4 regions of the Lactobacillus sp. ESL0703 genome follow, and region 3 is predicted to be linked to each of the others. Evidence: riboswitches for the same ligand, from Rfam matches in the RefSeq annotation. Region 3 holds a riboswitch; each other region holds the start of a gene.

Evidence for each region. A riboswitch is a leader RNA that binds a small molecule or an ion and turns the genes downstream of it on or off. The one in region 3 is predicted to bind thiamine pyrophosphate.
Region 1: another riboswitch for thiamine pyrophosphate. It lies ahead of PT278_RS05945 (ABC transporter ATP-binding protein); the one in region 3 lies ahead of PT278_RS06305 (ECF transporter S component).
Region 2: another riboswitch for thiamine pyrophosphate. It lies ahead of thiM (hydroxyethylthiazole kinase); the one in region 3 lies ahead of PT278_RS06305 (ECF transporter S component).
Region 4: another riboswitch for thiamine pyrophosphate. It lies ahead of thiW (energy coupling factor transporter S component ThiW); the one in region 3 lies ahead of PT278_RS06305 (ECF transporter S component).

Annotation. Positions count from the first base shown of each region.
Region 1 is NZ_JAQTIB010000003.1:187,634-191,753, reverse strand. Features, by position in the region: gene PT278_RS05950 (energy-coupling factor transporter transmembrane component T) at 1-100, opposite strand, end outside; gene PT278_RS05945 (ABC transporter ATP-binding protein) at 110-1,468, opposite strand; TPP riboswitch at 1,510-1,599, opposite strand; gene PT278_RS05940 (helix-turn-helix transcriptional regulator) at 1,723-2,658, shown strand; gene htpX (zinc metalloprotease HtpX) at 2,704-3,600, opposite strand; gene PT278_RS05930 (LemA family protein) at 3,619-4,120, opposite strand, start outside.
Region 2 is NZ_JAQTIB010000002.1:107,803-111,922, reverse strand. Features, by position in the region: gene PT278_RS03080 (AEC family transporter) at 200-1,165, shown strand; TPP riboswitch at 1,301-1,402, shown strand; gene thiM (hydroxyethylthiazole kinase) at 1,491-2,279, shown strand; gene thiD (bifunctional hydroxymethylpyrimidine kinase/phosphomethylpyrimidine kinase) at 2,291-3,094, shown strand; gene thiE (thiamine phosphate synthase) at 3,107-3,763, shown strand; gene PT278_RS03060 (hypothetical protein) at 3,813-4,120, opposite strand, start outside.
Region 3 is NZ_JAQTIB010000004.1:15,543-19,662, forward strand. Features, by position in the region: gene PT278_RS06295 (M42 family peptidase) at 1-565, shown strand, start outside; gene PT278_RS06300 (MFS transporter) at 668-1,894, shown strand; TPP riboswitch at 1,954-2,042, shown strand; gene PT278_RS06305 (ECF transporter S component) at 2,089-2,667, shown strand; gene PT278_RS06310 (ECF transporter S component) at 2,681-3,259, shown strand; gene udk (uridine kinase) at 3,299-3,943, opposite strand.
Region 4 is NZ_JAQTIB010000003.1:107,082-111,201, reverse strand. Features, by position in the region: gene PT278_RS05560 (ATP-binding protein) at 1-681, shown strand, start outside; gene thiW (energy coupling factor transporter S component ThiW) at 736-1,245, opposite strand; TPP riboswitch at 1,310-1,401, opposite strand; gene PT278_RS05550 (histidine phosphatase family protein) at 1,466-2,110, opposite strand; gene PT278_RS05545 (matrixin family metalloprotease) at 2,131-2,742, opposite strand; gene helD (RNA polymerase recycling motor HelD) at 2,895-4,120, shown strand, end outside.

The DNA.
Region 1 (4,120 bases), on a different contig from region 3:
TTGCCAAGATAATAATCGCAAAATTGGTTGTTAGGCTAATTTTTAGCGATATTTCAAGCGAAATAATTAAGGCCAAAATAAATTTAAAACTAGGATTCATAAAGTTACCTCACTTAGTCACGTAATGCAGCTGCTTGTCGGCAAAGACCAGATGGTAGTCACACCAATCGGCTAACTCATCAAGTTCATGGCTGATAATTAGTAAAGTCTGACCGCGTTCTTTTTGGCTTTGTCTGAGCAAATGCATGACTTTTTGACTGGATAGGTGGTCTAAGCCGCTTAATGGCTCATCAATGAGTAATACGTCTTGATCCGCAATCAGCATCAGCAGAATTTGGAGCTTTTTTTGTTGGCCGCCAGAAAGAGAATACACTACTTGGTCCAGGTGCTGGTCGAGGTCAAGGTCAGTTAAAACTTCCTTGATTTTTTGGTCAGTAAAAAAGTCATTGGTTCGCTGTTTTTTGCTCAAGTTAATTTCGTCTTGAACGGTAATACTCAAGAATTGGTCGGTCGCATTCTGAAAAATCTGGGCAACATGCAGTAAGTATTTGCGTGTCTTCTGTTGGCGGATTTCACGGTTGCGATAGGTCAAACTGCCGCTATAGGATAGCATCTTAGTCAGAGCGTTAAATAGTGAAGTTTTGCCGACACCGTTAGCACCGGTAATCAGTGTGGTTTTGCCTGCAATAATATTGAGCTGATTTTGGTCTAACAAAAGGCGATTTTGCGTTAGCTGTGTCTTAGTTAGGGTAAAACAAGCGGCCTCATTTTGCGGCAGAGCAAATGAATAATCATTTTTTTGTACGCTTGTTTGGAGCAGCTGCTTTTTAGCTGCGGGATTTAGCTGCTTGACGTTGTGGTCTTTAAACTCAAAAAGACAATCGCAGACGGTTTGATAGCCGTCTAAAACGTGGTCACTTAAGATAATGGTCTTACCCTGATCGCGCAAGTGCGCCAATTTGGTAATCAAAAATTTCCGCGCTTGTGGATCACAGCTGGCAAAGGGTTCGTCTAGCAAGAATAAGTCGATATCCATTGCTATGAGAACGGCAAGTGCTACTCGTTGCTGTTCGCCGCCAGACATTGTATTGATTTTTTGATCCAATAGATTTTCAATTTGGGCAAATTCGACGCCGGCGGTTAAGTACTTTTGGTAATCTTCACGTTTAACTTGTAAGTTTTCAAGGGCAAAAATAATTTCTTCACGTGGTGTTGCCATGGTGAACTGTTCGCCAGCATTTTGAAACATGATGGCTGCTTTTAACCCAGCAAGGTTAAGTTTACCGCTGAGTTTACCCGCGTATTTAGGATAGAGTCCGGCAAGTATTTTAAGTAAAGTCGACTTGCCGCAACCAGTAGGCCCAATTAAGAGTGAAAATTTTCCCGTGGGAATTTCAAGATTAAGATTGTCAATAATTTTAATATTTTGTTCGTATGAAAAAGTTAAATTTTTGCTTGTAATCATTATTTTTACCAATTAAAAAAATCGCTAGGGCAGGCTGCACTAACGACGTAAAAATTCATTTTCCCTTCGCTGGCATTGTCCATAGCAGGTTCAACGGGTATTCTCTCAGCCTTGCGGCACCCCAAAGTTATCAAACTGATTGTACACGAAAGAGTTTTCTCTGTCTAGTCCTTGTAACTTTATGAAAATAAAATGGTAGTGGATATGATTTTTGCTATATAATAAAAGTATTAAAATAACAATAAGAAGGTGAAGCTATGGCAGCAGTTAAATTAGCGCAGTATTTGGCTAGTATTTTAAATTCAACCAATAGCGATACAAACGAATTGCGGTTGAAAGCAGAAGGCAATTTTGACTTGTTTAGGGTCTATCTTGAAAATCATAATACCGGTGTTCATCGCTATCAAACAACAAATGCAATGATTTTTTATGAAGCTGGCGGCAAGTCAAACATTAAAATTCATGGTCAGGACTTTACACTAAAGGTAGGTAATATCGTCTTTTTGCCGGCCAAGAGTGACTATGAAGTGCAAAAGCAAACTAAGACTGACGTGTTGGTAAAGCTAGATTTAAATTCTAAGTATGATTTACAATATTTCCTGGGAAATATTGTTCATGATGAGCCTCGTGAAGAACGGGCAGTTAAGCAAATCATTAGCAGCTTACATACCAATCGGCTGTTATATTTAAAGTCAACGCCAATTTCTAAGTCGGCCCAATTAATGAATAAGATAATTGATGAGTATTTAAATCAAAACCTGTTTGCCCAAAGTGTAGCTGCAGCAGAATTGAACTTGTTGTTGGTTACAGCTGTCCGTAATCAAAGCTTTGAATCAACCGCGGCAGAGAAGCAAGGCTTTGCAAATGTAACACTTGAGAGCTATATTGATGCCAATTTTGCCGATATTACTTTGGATTCGGCTGCCAAACATTTTGGCTTTAACCCAAATTATTTTTCTAGCTTAGTTAAACAAAAAACGGGAAAAAGCTTTGTGGAGCATGTTGATGAACGGCGAATGCAGGAAGCACGTAATTTGCTTGCTCGCCCCGACATTTCGGTTAAGGAAATTATTGCCAGGGTAGGTTACAATGGTAAGTCCTTTTTCTATAAAAAGTTTAATGAATATTATCATCAAACGCCGGTCCAAATGCGTGCAGAGCTGTTTCGTCAAGCTAATATTAATTTGAAATAAAATGAAAAAGACATCTGTTTAATTAACAGATGTCTTTTTTGGATATTACATTTTTTCTAACCGTTTGATCCGGTCTTCTGTCGGCGGATGGCTATCGAATAGATGAGTAAAACCGTGCTTTTTACGCAATGGATCTTCAATATACATGCCAGCACTACTCGTATCAGCCTTTTTCATTGGCTTACTGCCGTCGATTTTCTCTAAAGCAGAAATCAGACCTTGTGGGTTGCGAGTAAGATCAACTGATGAAGCATCAGCTAAGTACTCACGATTACGCGACAAGGCCATCTGGGCAAGGCTGGCACATAATGGTCCAAGAATAAGCACAAAGACAATTGCAACAATTTTAAAAATAATGACAATATTGTTATCGTCGTCTTTGTCGCTGCCACGGTCATCGTCAAACCACCAAATATAGCGGCTGGCAATTCCGGATAAATATGAAATCACTCCAACCAGAACCGCGGCAACCGTTGATAAGCGAATATCATAGTTGCGAATATGCGAAATTTCGTGTCCTAAGACGCCTTCTAGTTCCTCACGGTTCATCATGTCAAGTAGGCCTTGAGTTACAGCAACAGCACTATGGTCAGGATCACGACCGGTCGCAAAAGCATTAGGACTGGAATCATCAATGATGAATACGCGTGGCATGGGTACCCGGCCAACCATGGCCATATCTTGGACAATGTGCCATAATTCAGGGTTATCCTGTTCGTTAACTTCTTGGGCATGATTTAAGTTCATGACTAGATTTGCGGGATCACGCATGACAAAAAATAGGTAAAGAATGCTGATGATAAGTGCAATAATTACACCGCTCCATGGACTGTCACTAAAAATGTAACCTAATCCAGCACCAACAAGGGCTAAAATCACGGCAAACAGAACCATGATGATGCCAGTTTTGCGCTTATTACGAGCAATTTGTTGAAATAACATAGTAGAGAGACCTAATATTTAAAATTTAACCTTAGGTGCTTCTTTTTCGGCTTCACTGGCTTGTAAGTAGTCAACCTTCTTAAAGCCGTGGATCCGTGCAATCATATTTGATGGGAAAGTAAGCAGCTTTTGGTCGTAAAGGGCTGCTGATGAATTGTAGAGCTGACGTGAGTAAGCAATCTTATTCTCAGTATTGGTCAATTCTTCTTGTAATTTCAAGAAATTTTGGTTGGCCTTCAGGTCAGGATAGTTTTCTTGCAAAGCAAAAATTGACTTTAAAGCATCAGATATTTGGTTAGAAACCTTTAAAGTTTGGGCGCGGTCATCTTTAGGAACGTTAGTTAATTGATTGCGCAGCTGCACAACATTTTCTAAAGTTTCTTGTTCATGCTTAGCGTAACCCTTAGTGGTTTCAACTAAGTTAGGAATTAGGTCGTTGCGCCGCTTTAATTGGACGTCGATTTGGCTCCATGATTCATCTGTATAAACTTTGGCTTTTTGAAGACCATTGTAGATAGCA
Region 2 (4,120 bases), on a different contig from region 3:
GATGATACCCCCGAGCTTACTAATGGATAAGTGAAATTGCTAGTGCTATATTTTTGCCACTAGTTCCTCAGCCATAATTACCATCAAACTGTAATTGATTAAGGTTTAGCCGGTGAAAGATAACTGACGCCAAAAGAGCCATTCAAGAAACAACGTGGATGCCCAAATATTAATTACCTACAGAAAGAGGAAACTTTTTATGCAAGTCTTTTTGACATCTGTATCAAGCGTAGTTGTGATTATCTTAATCATGGCCCTCGGCTTTTTACTAAAACAATTTAATTGGATTGACGATAAGTTTGGTAGTGAAATCTCTAGTATTATCACTAAGATTGCCCTGCCAGCTTCAATCTTCACTGCTGTTATGAAGAACCTTAGCCGCGGCAGCCTGCTGCAATTATCAACCGAATTATTATTCCCAGCTTTGGGTGTGATTATCGGTTATCTTATTGCTTGGCTAAGCATTAAGGTCTTCAAAATCCGTCCTGGCCGCCGAGGAATTTTTATGAATGCCGTGGTTAACGCCAACACCATCTTTATTGGGATGCCCCTGAACATGGCACTGTTTGGCGACAAAGCCATGTCTTACTTTTTGGTATACTACATTATCAATACCGTTTCTACTTGGGCATTTGGCGTTTTCTTAATCCAAAACGACGACCCGACTGCTAAAGATAAGAAGACTAACCACAAGATTAACTGGAAAAAGCTATTGCCAATGCCACTTGTTGGGTTTATTGTTGCTTTGGTCTGGATGCTATTAGGGATTCCTGTACCTAACTTCTTAAACTCAACGTTAACTTACGTTGGTAACTTGGTAACCCCACTGTCACTGATCTATATCGGAATTGTCCTACACGATGCCGGAATTAAGAACGTTAAGTTTGACCGTGATTCAATCTTAGCATTAATTGGTCGCTTTATTGTTTCACCAATCATTTTGATTATTTTAATTAAAATCGGAACAAATGCCGGCTTTAATTTACCGAGCTTGATGCGCCAAACTTTAGTTGTCCAAGCAGCAACGCCAATGTTAGCTGTTTTACCAATTTTAGCCAACGAATCACACGGCGACGTTAAATACGCAACTAATATTGTGGTTGAAAGTACAATTCTCTTCATTATCGTCGTTCCGATTTTGATGACGATTTTACAATTTATCTAATAATTAAAAATACTTACTTAAAAGACTTACAAAAAGCCCAGCTCTGATAACACAGCTGGACTTTTTTACTGCTAAAAATAACACAACATTGACTTTAGCATTGTATTATTCATTAAAAGCCGTTATAATTGGAAGCGATAACACGAGGGGGGCCTTTTAGGCTGAGATGAAACACCGTTTCAGACCCTTTGAACCTGTAAGCTAATACTTGCGCGAGGAACGTGTCAACTACCTATTGCTTTGACACAATTATGTGTCAAAGCTTTTTTATTAGTTTAAAGTCGTGGTTCGGAGGACTTCTTCAATAATTTTTAGGAGGAAGATTATGCAGTTAGAATTATTAGACAAGTTGCGCCAAGAGAACCCTGTTGTTCTCAACGCCGCTAATTTCGTTACTGTTCAAGACGTTGCCAACGGCTTAAACGCAATTGGAGCTTCGCCCATCATGAGCAGCGAAATTGATGAAACCGACGAAATGGTCAACATGGCTTCAGCCGTTGCTATTAATATGGGCAGCTTAACTAAGCTGCAAATTGCACACATGAAAAAAATGGGTGATTTGGCTCGAGAATATCATAAGCCGATTGTGCTGGACCCTGTTGCAGTTGGTGCTGTAGATTACCGCCTTAATATTGCTCAAGACCTATTATGGAACTTCCACGTTGGCGTTATTCGTGGTAACGCTGGTGAAATTGCCGCATTAGGTGAATTTGACTGGCAATCTAAAGGTATTGATGCTGGATCAGGAGCAGGCAACCTTGATGAGATTACCAAGGAAGTAGCCAAAAAGTACCACTGCACTGTCATTGCCAGTGGTGCAACTGATACAATTAGTGATGGCACTAATGTTGTTCATGTTCATAATGGTACACCGCTATTCCAAGCCCATGTAGGTTCTGGCGATATGTTAACAAGTATCGTCGCTGCCTTTTGTGCAGTGACCGACAGTCGCTTCGAGGCCGCTCAAGCTGCAACGCTTGTTTTCGGTTCAATTGGACAACTGGTCGTTCAAGATCATCCCGATGTTGGCCCTGGCAGTTTTGGCATGTATCTCATGGACTATTTAGCAAAAGTGCAGATTGCTGATATTGAAAAAATTGCTGATTATGATTAAGGAAGTATTTTATGGCAGAAGAAATTAATTCATTCCCTCAAGTTCTGACAATCGCAGGTACAGATTCCGGCGGTGGCGCCGGCATTATGGCCGATATGAAGACTTTTCAAATGCAAAAAGTCTTCGGCACGGCAGTTGTAGTTGCCGTTACTGCGCAAAACACACTGGGCGTTCAATCATCACACTTGCTTCCACTGGAAATGATTGATGCACAATGTGCATCTTTAGCCGCCGACTTTAAAATCCGCGCGACAAAAACTGGAATGCTCGGCGATGCTGCTCATGTTCACCAAGTTGCTCTAAACTTACAGAAATATGACTTTGGTCCCGTGACTGTCGATCCCGTCATGGTAGCCAAAGGTGGCGCTCACTTACTAAGTGAAGATGCAGTTGCCACTGTCAGAAATGAGTTGTTACCACTAGCTAACCTAGTAACGCCCAATTTACCAGAAGCACAAGTATTAACCGGAATGACCGTTACTTCTGAAAAGCAATATCCCGATCTTGCCCGTTCACTGCAAGACATGGGCGTTAAGAACGTACTAATTAAGGGTGGCCATTCAAGTGCTGAAGAAGTAAGCGACTTTGCCCTACTTGAAGACGGCTCTAGCTTCTGGGTCAGCAGTCCGCGAACCCATACCAAACGCACACATGGTACTGGTGACACTCTAGCCGCTGCAATTACTGCCCAGCTTGCTCTCGGTCATAATCTAACCGATGCAATTAAACTTGCCAAAAAATACGTTACCAAAACAATCGAGCAGACAATCCAAGTGGGACATGGTCACGGACCACTCAACCACTGGGCCAAATAGATAGGAAAAATAATGCAAAAGTTTAATGCAAACATGCTTCGTGCTTACTTCATTTGCGGTACTCAGGATTTACCAGCTGGTAAGACCTTGCCAGAAATCGTCGAAGAAGCACTAAAAGCCGGAATTACCGCCTTTCAATTTCGTGATAAGGGAGCTGGCTCAACTTTAAGTTCTGGTGAGCGATTGCCCATGGCTCAAAGGCTGCACAAACTCTGCCAACAATATCAGGTGCCCTTCTTTATTGACGATGATGTTGCCTTAGCCAAGGCAGTTAATGCCGAAGGAATCCATGTTGGCCAAAGTGATGAAGCTATTCAACAAGTTATTAATGAAGTTGGCAGCCAAATGATTGTGGGTTATTCCTGCTCAACTCTAGCTGAAATTGAAACTGGCGATCAACTTGCTGGTATTGATTATTACGGCAGCGGACCAATCTTCACAACTCAATCCAAAGATGACGCTGACCCTGAAATTGGGCTAGCTGGCCTTGCCAATTTAGTAACTAGCAGTAAACGGCCAATCGTCGCAATTGGCGGTATCACAGTAACAGACTTACCTAATATCGCCAAGACTGGCGCTGCTGGTGCATCTGTAATCTCAATGATTGCCCAAAGTAGTGACATCAAGAATACTGTTAAAGCAATGCTTGATGCACCGTGGCAAAATTAACTTATTTTCTAAATACATGTTTAAAATCACGCCATAGTGCGTGATTTTTTTAATTCTTTCGTTCTTCAATAATCGTAAAGATTATTCCTAGAATTAAACTAATATTCCAATAAAATATTGAAATACCCGCGATTATTCCCAAAACATCCTGCTGAAAGACACCGTACAAACACAAAAAAATTAAGCCGGTACCTAATACTAACCATTCCATCCATTTAGCTACTCGTGCACCAGCAGCATGTTCAATATAACTGTCGCGTTCGTCATCATCTAACATATCTCTCTTACCCTTTTTAATATCCTGCCAATTAAAAAGGTACCCTGAAGCACAAAGTAGTAACAATATTGCCCAAATAA
Region 3 (4,120 bases):
GTCGGGTTTGTTTTTTGGCAAGGACTTTGATGACCGTTTTGGTGCTGCAGCCATGGCTGATGTTTTGGAAACATTAGATGGCGAAGAAACGCCATTTAACGTTGTCGCTGCACTGTCAAGTCAAGAAGAAGTTGGCTTGCGCGGAGCTTATGTTACAGCTCGCACTGTTAAGCCCGACTTGGGTATCGTGCTGGAATCTTGTCCAGCTGATGATACCTTTACTCCTGATTGGCTTTCACAAACTGCCTTAAAGCACGGACCAATGATGCGTGACATGGATACGTCATTCTTGCCTAATCCTAAGTTCCAGCAATATGCTTGTGATGTAGCTGATAAGAATCACATTCCTTATACGCGGTCAGTTAGAACTGGTGGCGGCCAAGATGGTGCCGCAATTTATTATGAAAATGGGGCACCGACAATTGTAATTGGTATTCCAGTTCGTTACGAGCATTCACCGTATTGCTTTAGTGCCTACCAAGATTTCAAGGCAGCTGTTGAAATGACAGTGGCAATTATTCGTGATTTAACTACTGAAAAATTAGCTAGTTTCAGCCAATTTTAAGTAAATTTAATATTTTAGTTGCAAAAAATTATTAAACGAGTAAAATAATGTTCCAAAGAAATAATTAGGCGACAGAGAGCGCTTGTTTCGGAGGAATTAAATATGGATACAACTAATGAGCACAGTCATGCACTAACTACAGATCAGAAGTGGACCATCGCGTCGACTTCATCGGGATTTATGTTAGAGAACATGGATGTGCTTTTTCTATCGTTTGCGATGAGTTCGATGATTGCTGACCTGCACCTATCTGGTGGTGCTGCAGGGTTAATTTCGTCGATTACTAATTTGGGGATGTTGTTTGGCGGGATTGCCTTTGGTATGTTGGGCGATAAAATCGGCCGCGTTAAAACTTTCAGCCATACCGTGATTATTTTTGCGGTAGCGACAGCCTGTATGGCCTTTGCCAATAACATCTACTTGATTTATGCCCTCCGTTTTTTGGCCGGAATTGGTGCTGGCGGTGAATATGGTGTTGGGATTGCATTAATTGCCGAGGCTTTTCCGAAGAAGGAAATTGGTAAAATGACCTCAATTGCAGCAGTTGGCGGTCAGGTGGGGGCAATCTTCGCGGCGCTAATTGCGGCATGGATTATTCCAACTGCTGGCTGGCACATGTTGTTTTTAGTTGGTATTGTGCCGGTAGTCTTAACGGTTTTCATTAGAAAACACCTGCATGAGAGTAAGCAATTTTTAACGGCTAAGGCAGAAGAAAAGGGTTCACTGTTAACCAATGTTGCCCGCAAGATGTTTGCAACACCGCGGCTTGCTTGGCAGAGTATTGGCTTGATGATTATGATGACAGTCCAAATTGCTGGTTACTTTGGTTTAATGAACTGGCTGCCAACAATCGTACAGAAGCAATTAAATTTGAATGTTGCCAATTCAAGTTTATGGATGATTGCAACGATTATTGGAATGAGCATTGGAATGATGACCTTCGGCACCATTTTCGATCATTTTGGTCCGCGGCGGGCCTTCGGTATCTTCTTAATTGGTTCAGCCATTATGGTTTATACTTTAAGTTTGGCCACCAACATGGTAACTTTGCTTATCATTGGGGCGATTGTCGGCTTCTTTTCTAATGGGATGTTCGGTGGTTACGGTGCGGTAATTAGCCGGCTGTACCCAACAGAAATTCGCTCGAGTGCGAACAATATTATTGTTAATATTGGCCGTGCAATTGGCGGGTTTTCATCAGTTGTGATTGGTATCTTGATGGATCACTACAACTTAACGGTTGTCATGGGTTTCTTATCAAGTTTATACATTATCAGCTTGATAATTATGATTAGCTTGCCTGGATTGAAAAAGCTGGCAAATAATTAGTGAAGTAAAAGAATGGTTTTATAATAATTATCATTGTGGTATACTACCTATAAATAGATTTTAGTCACTAGGGGTGCGCTTAGCTGAGAATTACCCTTGGAACCTGAACAGGACAATGCCTGCGTTAGGGAAGTGTTTGAATAAGCATTTAACTGTACTCCTTCTGACTTAATAGTTAGTTAGGAGTATTTTTTATGTTCACAAGATCATCAAAATGGAATGTTAAATCGGTAATTTTGGTTGCGTTGATTGGAATTATTATGGGGGTAATTTATACCTACGGCTTTAATTGGGCTTACAACATTATAAAAATGGCACTGGTCCCTACGGGTTTCGCCCCAGTGACCGACACGGTCTTTTCGGGCCTATGGCTAATGGCAGCACCCTTAGCAATGTATTTTGTACCAACGGCTGGTTCTGGGACAATTGGCGAAGTGTTAGCTTCAATCGTAGAAATGGCAATCGGCGGTCAATGGGGCGCGATTACTGTTATTTCAGGGCTTATTCAAGGTGCAACTAACGAAATCGGCTTTTTCCCCAAGAATTCACGTTATCAAGCATTTTCTTGGAAGAGTGTTATGATTGGTGCCTTCTTTGCAGGACTAGGAATTTTTATTCCGTCATATATTCTTTACAGTTGGGGCAAATTTAACATGACGGTTCAGATTGTAATGTTCATTACCAATATGGTTTCGGCGCTTGTCTTTGACGGCGTACTGGTTAAATTAATCGCTAATCTGTTTGATCGCACATTGAAGCCGCGACTGGCATAGATTGAGGTAAATCATGTTTACACGATCATCAAAATGGAATGTTAAGTCGGTAATTTTGGTTGCTTTGATTGGTATTCTCATGGGTATCTTTTATACCTATGGCACTAATGACCTTTATAACCTAGTTAAAATGTTACTACTGCCGACAGGGTACGCCCCGGCAACCGACGCCTTTTTTGCAGGGTTGTGGTTAATGGCCGCGCCTCTTGCAATGTATTTTGTCCCCACAAAAGGTTCAGGATTAGTAGGAGAGCTGCTCGCTTCAATAGTGGAGATGGCTTGCGGTGGACAATGGGGGATTACCACTGTAGTCTCGGGACTAATGCAGGGACTAACCAATGAAATTGGCTTTTTCCCGAAAAAGTCCCGCTACCAAAGATTTTCATGGCGAAGTGTTCTGACAGGTTCATTTTTTGCTAGTTTTGGCTTTTTTATTCCGTGTTATCTGATGTATGGCTGGTATAAATTTGCCGTTAAGGTGCAAATTGTGATGTTCTTTGTCAGTATCCTTTCGTCAGTTTTATTTGATGGGGTACTAGTTAAGTTAATTACTAACCTGTTTGATCGCGCATTAAAGCCGAAAGTAGCATGATTTTAAACAAAAAGGTCGAGGATAATTACCTCGGCCTTTTTAGATAGCTGCTTCTTTTCTTAAAATTGCGTGAACCTTAGTGGTTAACATGTCGATTGCAACGTTATTTTCGCCGCCTTCGGGAATAATAATGTCAGCGTAACGTTTAGTAGGTTCAATAAATTGATGGTACATTGGCTTAACTGTGCCTAAGTATTGTTCAATTACGGAGTTAATTGAGCGCCCGCGTTCATCAATATCTCGTTCAAGTCGTCTGATAAAGCGAATGTCGTCATCGGTATCAACGTAAACTTTGATGTCCATTAAGTCCCGAATTTCCTCATTTGCTAAAACCAAAATTCCTTCAAGAATAATGATATCAGCAGGTTCAATGTGAATAGTTTCATCACTTCTGGTGTGTTCCTTAAAGTCGTAAACGGGCATTTCAATTGGCTTGTAGTTAAGCAAGTCATTGATTTGGGCTTTAAGTAATGGAATATCGAAGGCATCAGGATGGTCATAATTGATATTCATCCGTTCGCTCATTGAAATACCGGTATTATCCTTGTAGTATGAATCTTGCGTCATAATTAGGACGTGTTCATTTTCTTGCATTTGGTCAACAATTTTGTGGGCAATCGTTGTTTTACCACTACCCGAACCGCCGGTAATCCCAATTACGACGGGTTTTTCAAGTTTAGACATTCAGACTCTCCTTTTTATCAAATAATATTTTACTGTAGTTTTTGCTGTAATACCACTAAAACAGGCGATATTTTGCGATTTTGGTCAATAATTTTTGCAATAAAAGATAAAATCTGTACTTGAAAGGGCTTTATAAAATAGGTAACATGAAAGTGCAATTGTTAACAGACGCGATAA
Region 4 (4,120 bases), on a different contig from region 3:
AAGCAACAAGGAAAATTTGTGGTTGTCACGATTGATGAGGTAACTAATTCTAAGGCAATTCAAGATTTTGCCCAGGTTTATAATTCACTTAAGCGAGCTGAATATCCAATTTACGTTGTAATGACCGGATTGCCTGACTTTATTTTGGATATTCAAAATGAAGATAAACTGACTTTTTTGCTGCGTTCAGAAAAAATAGTGATGATGTCGTTGAACGCTGCGGATATGGTGAATACTTATCAAAAAGTTTTTGCGTGCTCCTTAACTGTTGCAAACAAAATGGCACAGATGACTAAGGGTTACTCGTATGGCTTTCAATTATTGGGTTGGCTGTATTTTGAAGAGTTAAATGGCCGTGAACCAACTATAGAAGTATTAAATGAAGTTAAAGTACAATATCAACTAAAGCTTTTTGAGAATGCTTATCAAAAGATTTTAATGGGCTTGTCGGAAAATGACCGTCAATATTTGATAAATGTTAATGACCATTGTAAGTTCAGTGATGTTGTTGCCAAAATGAAAAAGACTAAGGGTTATGTCTCACAATATCGGCGTCGAGCATTAGAGCGGCAGTTAATTACTCCAAGTGGTCATGGTTATGTTGATTATACGTTGCCATTTTTTGGTGAATATTTAAAGCAAACTCAAAATCCAGATTCGGTATATTATTTGGGCTATTAATTATAATTATTCTTAGTAAAAAACGACAGCCCCTATAAAGAGCTGTCGTTTTTTCTAGAAAAATAGTTGCTGGATTTTTTGGAATTGCTTTGCCTTGTTTAGGCTTAATAGAACAATAGTGGCAACTACTGATCCAATAATAGCAGCCCCGATAAAACGCGGGGTGTAGACGAACCAATATAGGTTATTAGAGCTGCCTGTGAACCAGACCATGACTGGGTAAGAAAGCAGCGAGCCGATAATTCCGGTGCCGATAATTTCGCCAAGACAAGCTGCCCAAATTTTGCCGGTTAATTTATAGAAAATCCCGGCTAATACTGCACCAAAGATGGCACCAGTTAAAGCCAGCGGCGGAATTCCCATGATTAACATTCTGATAATTCCGCACAAGGTTGCCATAATTGTCACGTAAACAGGCCCCAGCATGGTGGCGCCAATAATGTTGATAACACTAGACATTGGTGCCATTCCTTCCACGCGAAAGATGGGGGATAATACCACGTCTAGTGCAATCATAATTGCCAAAATAGTAAGTTTTTCTGTCTGTTTTCTCTTATTAGTCATTTCTAACTCCCTACTCCTAACAAGCGTCTACAAAAAAATCCCATTCGCACATAGCGAATGGGATTTTGCTTAATTAGCCTATCCCTTGCGCTAGTATTATCTAGATCAGGTTCATGGGTTTAATCTCAGCTTAAATAAGCACCCCATAGACTCTTGTATATTAATGTTAATTTGATTATAGACTTTCAACGATGAAAAAGAAAGCACAAATTCTATTTTCTTATAGTTTCATTTGATTATATGATGTAACTTTTCTTTGCTTATCAGTCATTGTCATCATGGTAATTGACGCATTACGTGGACCGCAGCTGACGTCGAAATCGCCAAAGCGGTCGGCAATACTGCGAATAGTAAAGCCGTGAGTTACCAATAAAATGTTTTCGGCACCATCAAGCTGACTGATTAGGTCAAAGCCCTGGTCAAGGCGGTGCCAATATTCCTTGGCATTTTCCGCATCATGAAACGGATCAGCTTCCTTAATCCAGTCGGTTGCCGTATCAATTGATTCGTTCTTGAACAGATCATAGTGGGTCTTATAGCCGTGCGGTCCGCCAATCATTTGCCAGGCCATGTCGGTATCCATTCCTTCGAAGTAGCCGTAAAAATGTTCGCGGAACAGCGGAGTTGCAAGATGTTGGATTTCGTCGCGGTTAACATTGTGCTTAATGATAATGTCGCAGGTATCACTTGCTCGCTTCAAGTCGCTAGAGATGGCAATGTCAAAGGGAACATTTTTAAGTGTTTCGCCCGCTTTATCAGCACCAGCAATGCCGTCTTCAGTTAATGGGGTATCACACCAGCCCTGCATCTTGTTGTAACGGTTAATATAAGTTTGTCCGTGACGGACAATGTAAATTCGCTTCATTTTTAAACTCCTTATTTTAATTATTTTTCATGATAAATTTGTTTAACTTTTGCGACATCTTGTGGCTCAATTGGGTAAATAGAGCCCGCGGGATACATGACGGACTTGCCTTTATTGTGATTGAGCCCGATGGCGTGTCCCAATTCGTGTTCAACAGTATTGACAATTCGCTGATAAGTATAATAATATATAAAATTCTGCAGATAATAAACATTTAATTGGATTTTTGCCTTACTAAGCAATTTAGTCTTGGGATTATAGGTAATGCTTGCTTGCCCAGCGGCATCTGTGTCGGGGTCAAACATCGGCTCAATTGTAATCTGTGCATTTTTCTTCTTATTAGTCTCAGTAAAAGTAAAACTGCCAGTATCATTCCAAGCACTAATGGCATCTTGAGCGGCTTGAGTTAATTGCTGGTTATCCGCCAAATCAAGATAAACTTTGGCGGAATTTTTTGACCAGTGGCAATTTTTGCCTGCATTTTTAGCAGTTTTTTCGCGATGTGTCTTAGCTAAGACGACATGGCTGGGTGTATTAGCAGGACTGATAGCCGGGATATACACGCTGCCTAGAGAAATCCCAGCGACTAATGCACAAGATAATTTACGTAAAAAGTGTAAAATCTTTTTCATAATAAAAACCATCTCCAATATAAAAAATTATAGAAGCAAATTGCTTAATTTTCACTAGTTTTTAATAATCTTAGTAAAAGAGTTTTAAGAATTATATATTAAGTTCGTTTCATGTTAAAATAGTATGCAAGTTTTGAAGAACAGGTGACTTTATGACAAAAGCGATGGATGAAAAACAGTTTGAACAGAAGCATCTCGACGCTATCTTAAAAATGATTAAGGAGCGGCGGGGAGAATTAACTGCGGCAATTAAGTCAGCTGAAGGTGAAGCGCGGAACCTCAATTCGCACTTCTTTGATGATGTCCGCTTAGATTATGATGGTTATTCCACCTCAATGGAAACGGCGCTCTCGATCCACCAGCAGCAGCAACTGCTTGATGAACGTGAGAATGCTTGGCAGCATTCTGCTAAGCAGTTAGGAACGGTTCAACGACTGGAAAAGAAACCGTATTTTGCCCGGGTGGATTTTAAAGAAGGCAATGAAAAACCGGAAACAATTTATATTGGTTTGGGTTCATTTGCGGACAAGGACAACCACTTCTTAATTTATGATTGGCGGGCACCAATTTCTTCAATTTATTATGACGGCAAGCTAGGGCAGGTTTCATATCTGTCGCCGGATGGTGAAATTACCGTTGATATGACGAAGAAGCGGCAATTCATGATTGAAGATGGTCAAATTGTAAACATGTTTGACACCAATGAATCAATCGGTGACCAAATGCTCTTAGAGGTGCTGGGTGAAAAGTCCAGCACCCAGATGAAATCAATTGTAACGACAATTCAGCGTGAGCAAAATAAAATCATTAGAAACACTAGCGCTGATTTGCTGTTTGTCCAAGGAGCCGCGGGGTCAGGGAAGACATCAGCGATTCTGCAGCGGATTGCCTACCTGCTTTACCGGTATCGGGGCAACTTGACCAGCAGCGACGTGATTATGTTTAGTCCTAACCAATTGTTTAATGACTATATTAAAAATGTGCTGCCGGAAATGGGCGAGCAAAATATGGTTCAAATGACTTATTGGCAGTTCGTGGCGCGGCGGTTGCCAGGGATGGACGTAGAAAACCTGTTTGACCAGTTTGAGGATCAGACTGCTGATACAGCAATTGGTAAATTTAAGGATTCTACTGCTTTCTTTAAGCTGGTAACGCGTTATGCCAAGCATTTGAACAAGCAGGGAGTTGTCTTTAAGGATATCTTTTTCCGGAATAAGAAGCGGCCATTCTTTGCTAAAGAAAAGATTAACGAGCTTTACTATTCATATAATTCTAATTATAATTTAAATAATCGGATTGACGCAACGCGTGAAGAACTGATTAAGATGCTTAACCGCAAGATTAACGCGGAAACTAAGAAGCCTTGGGTGTCAGAAGC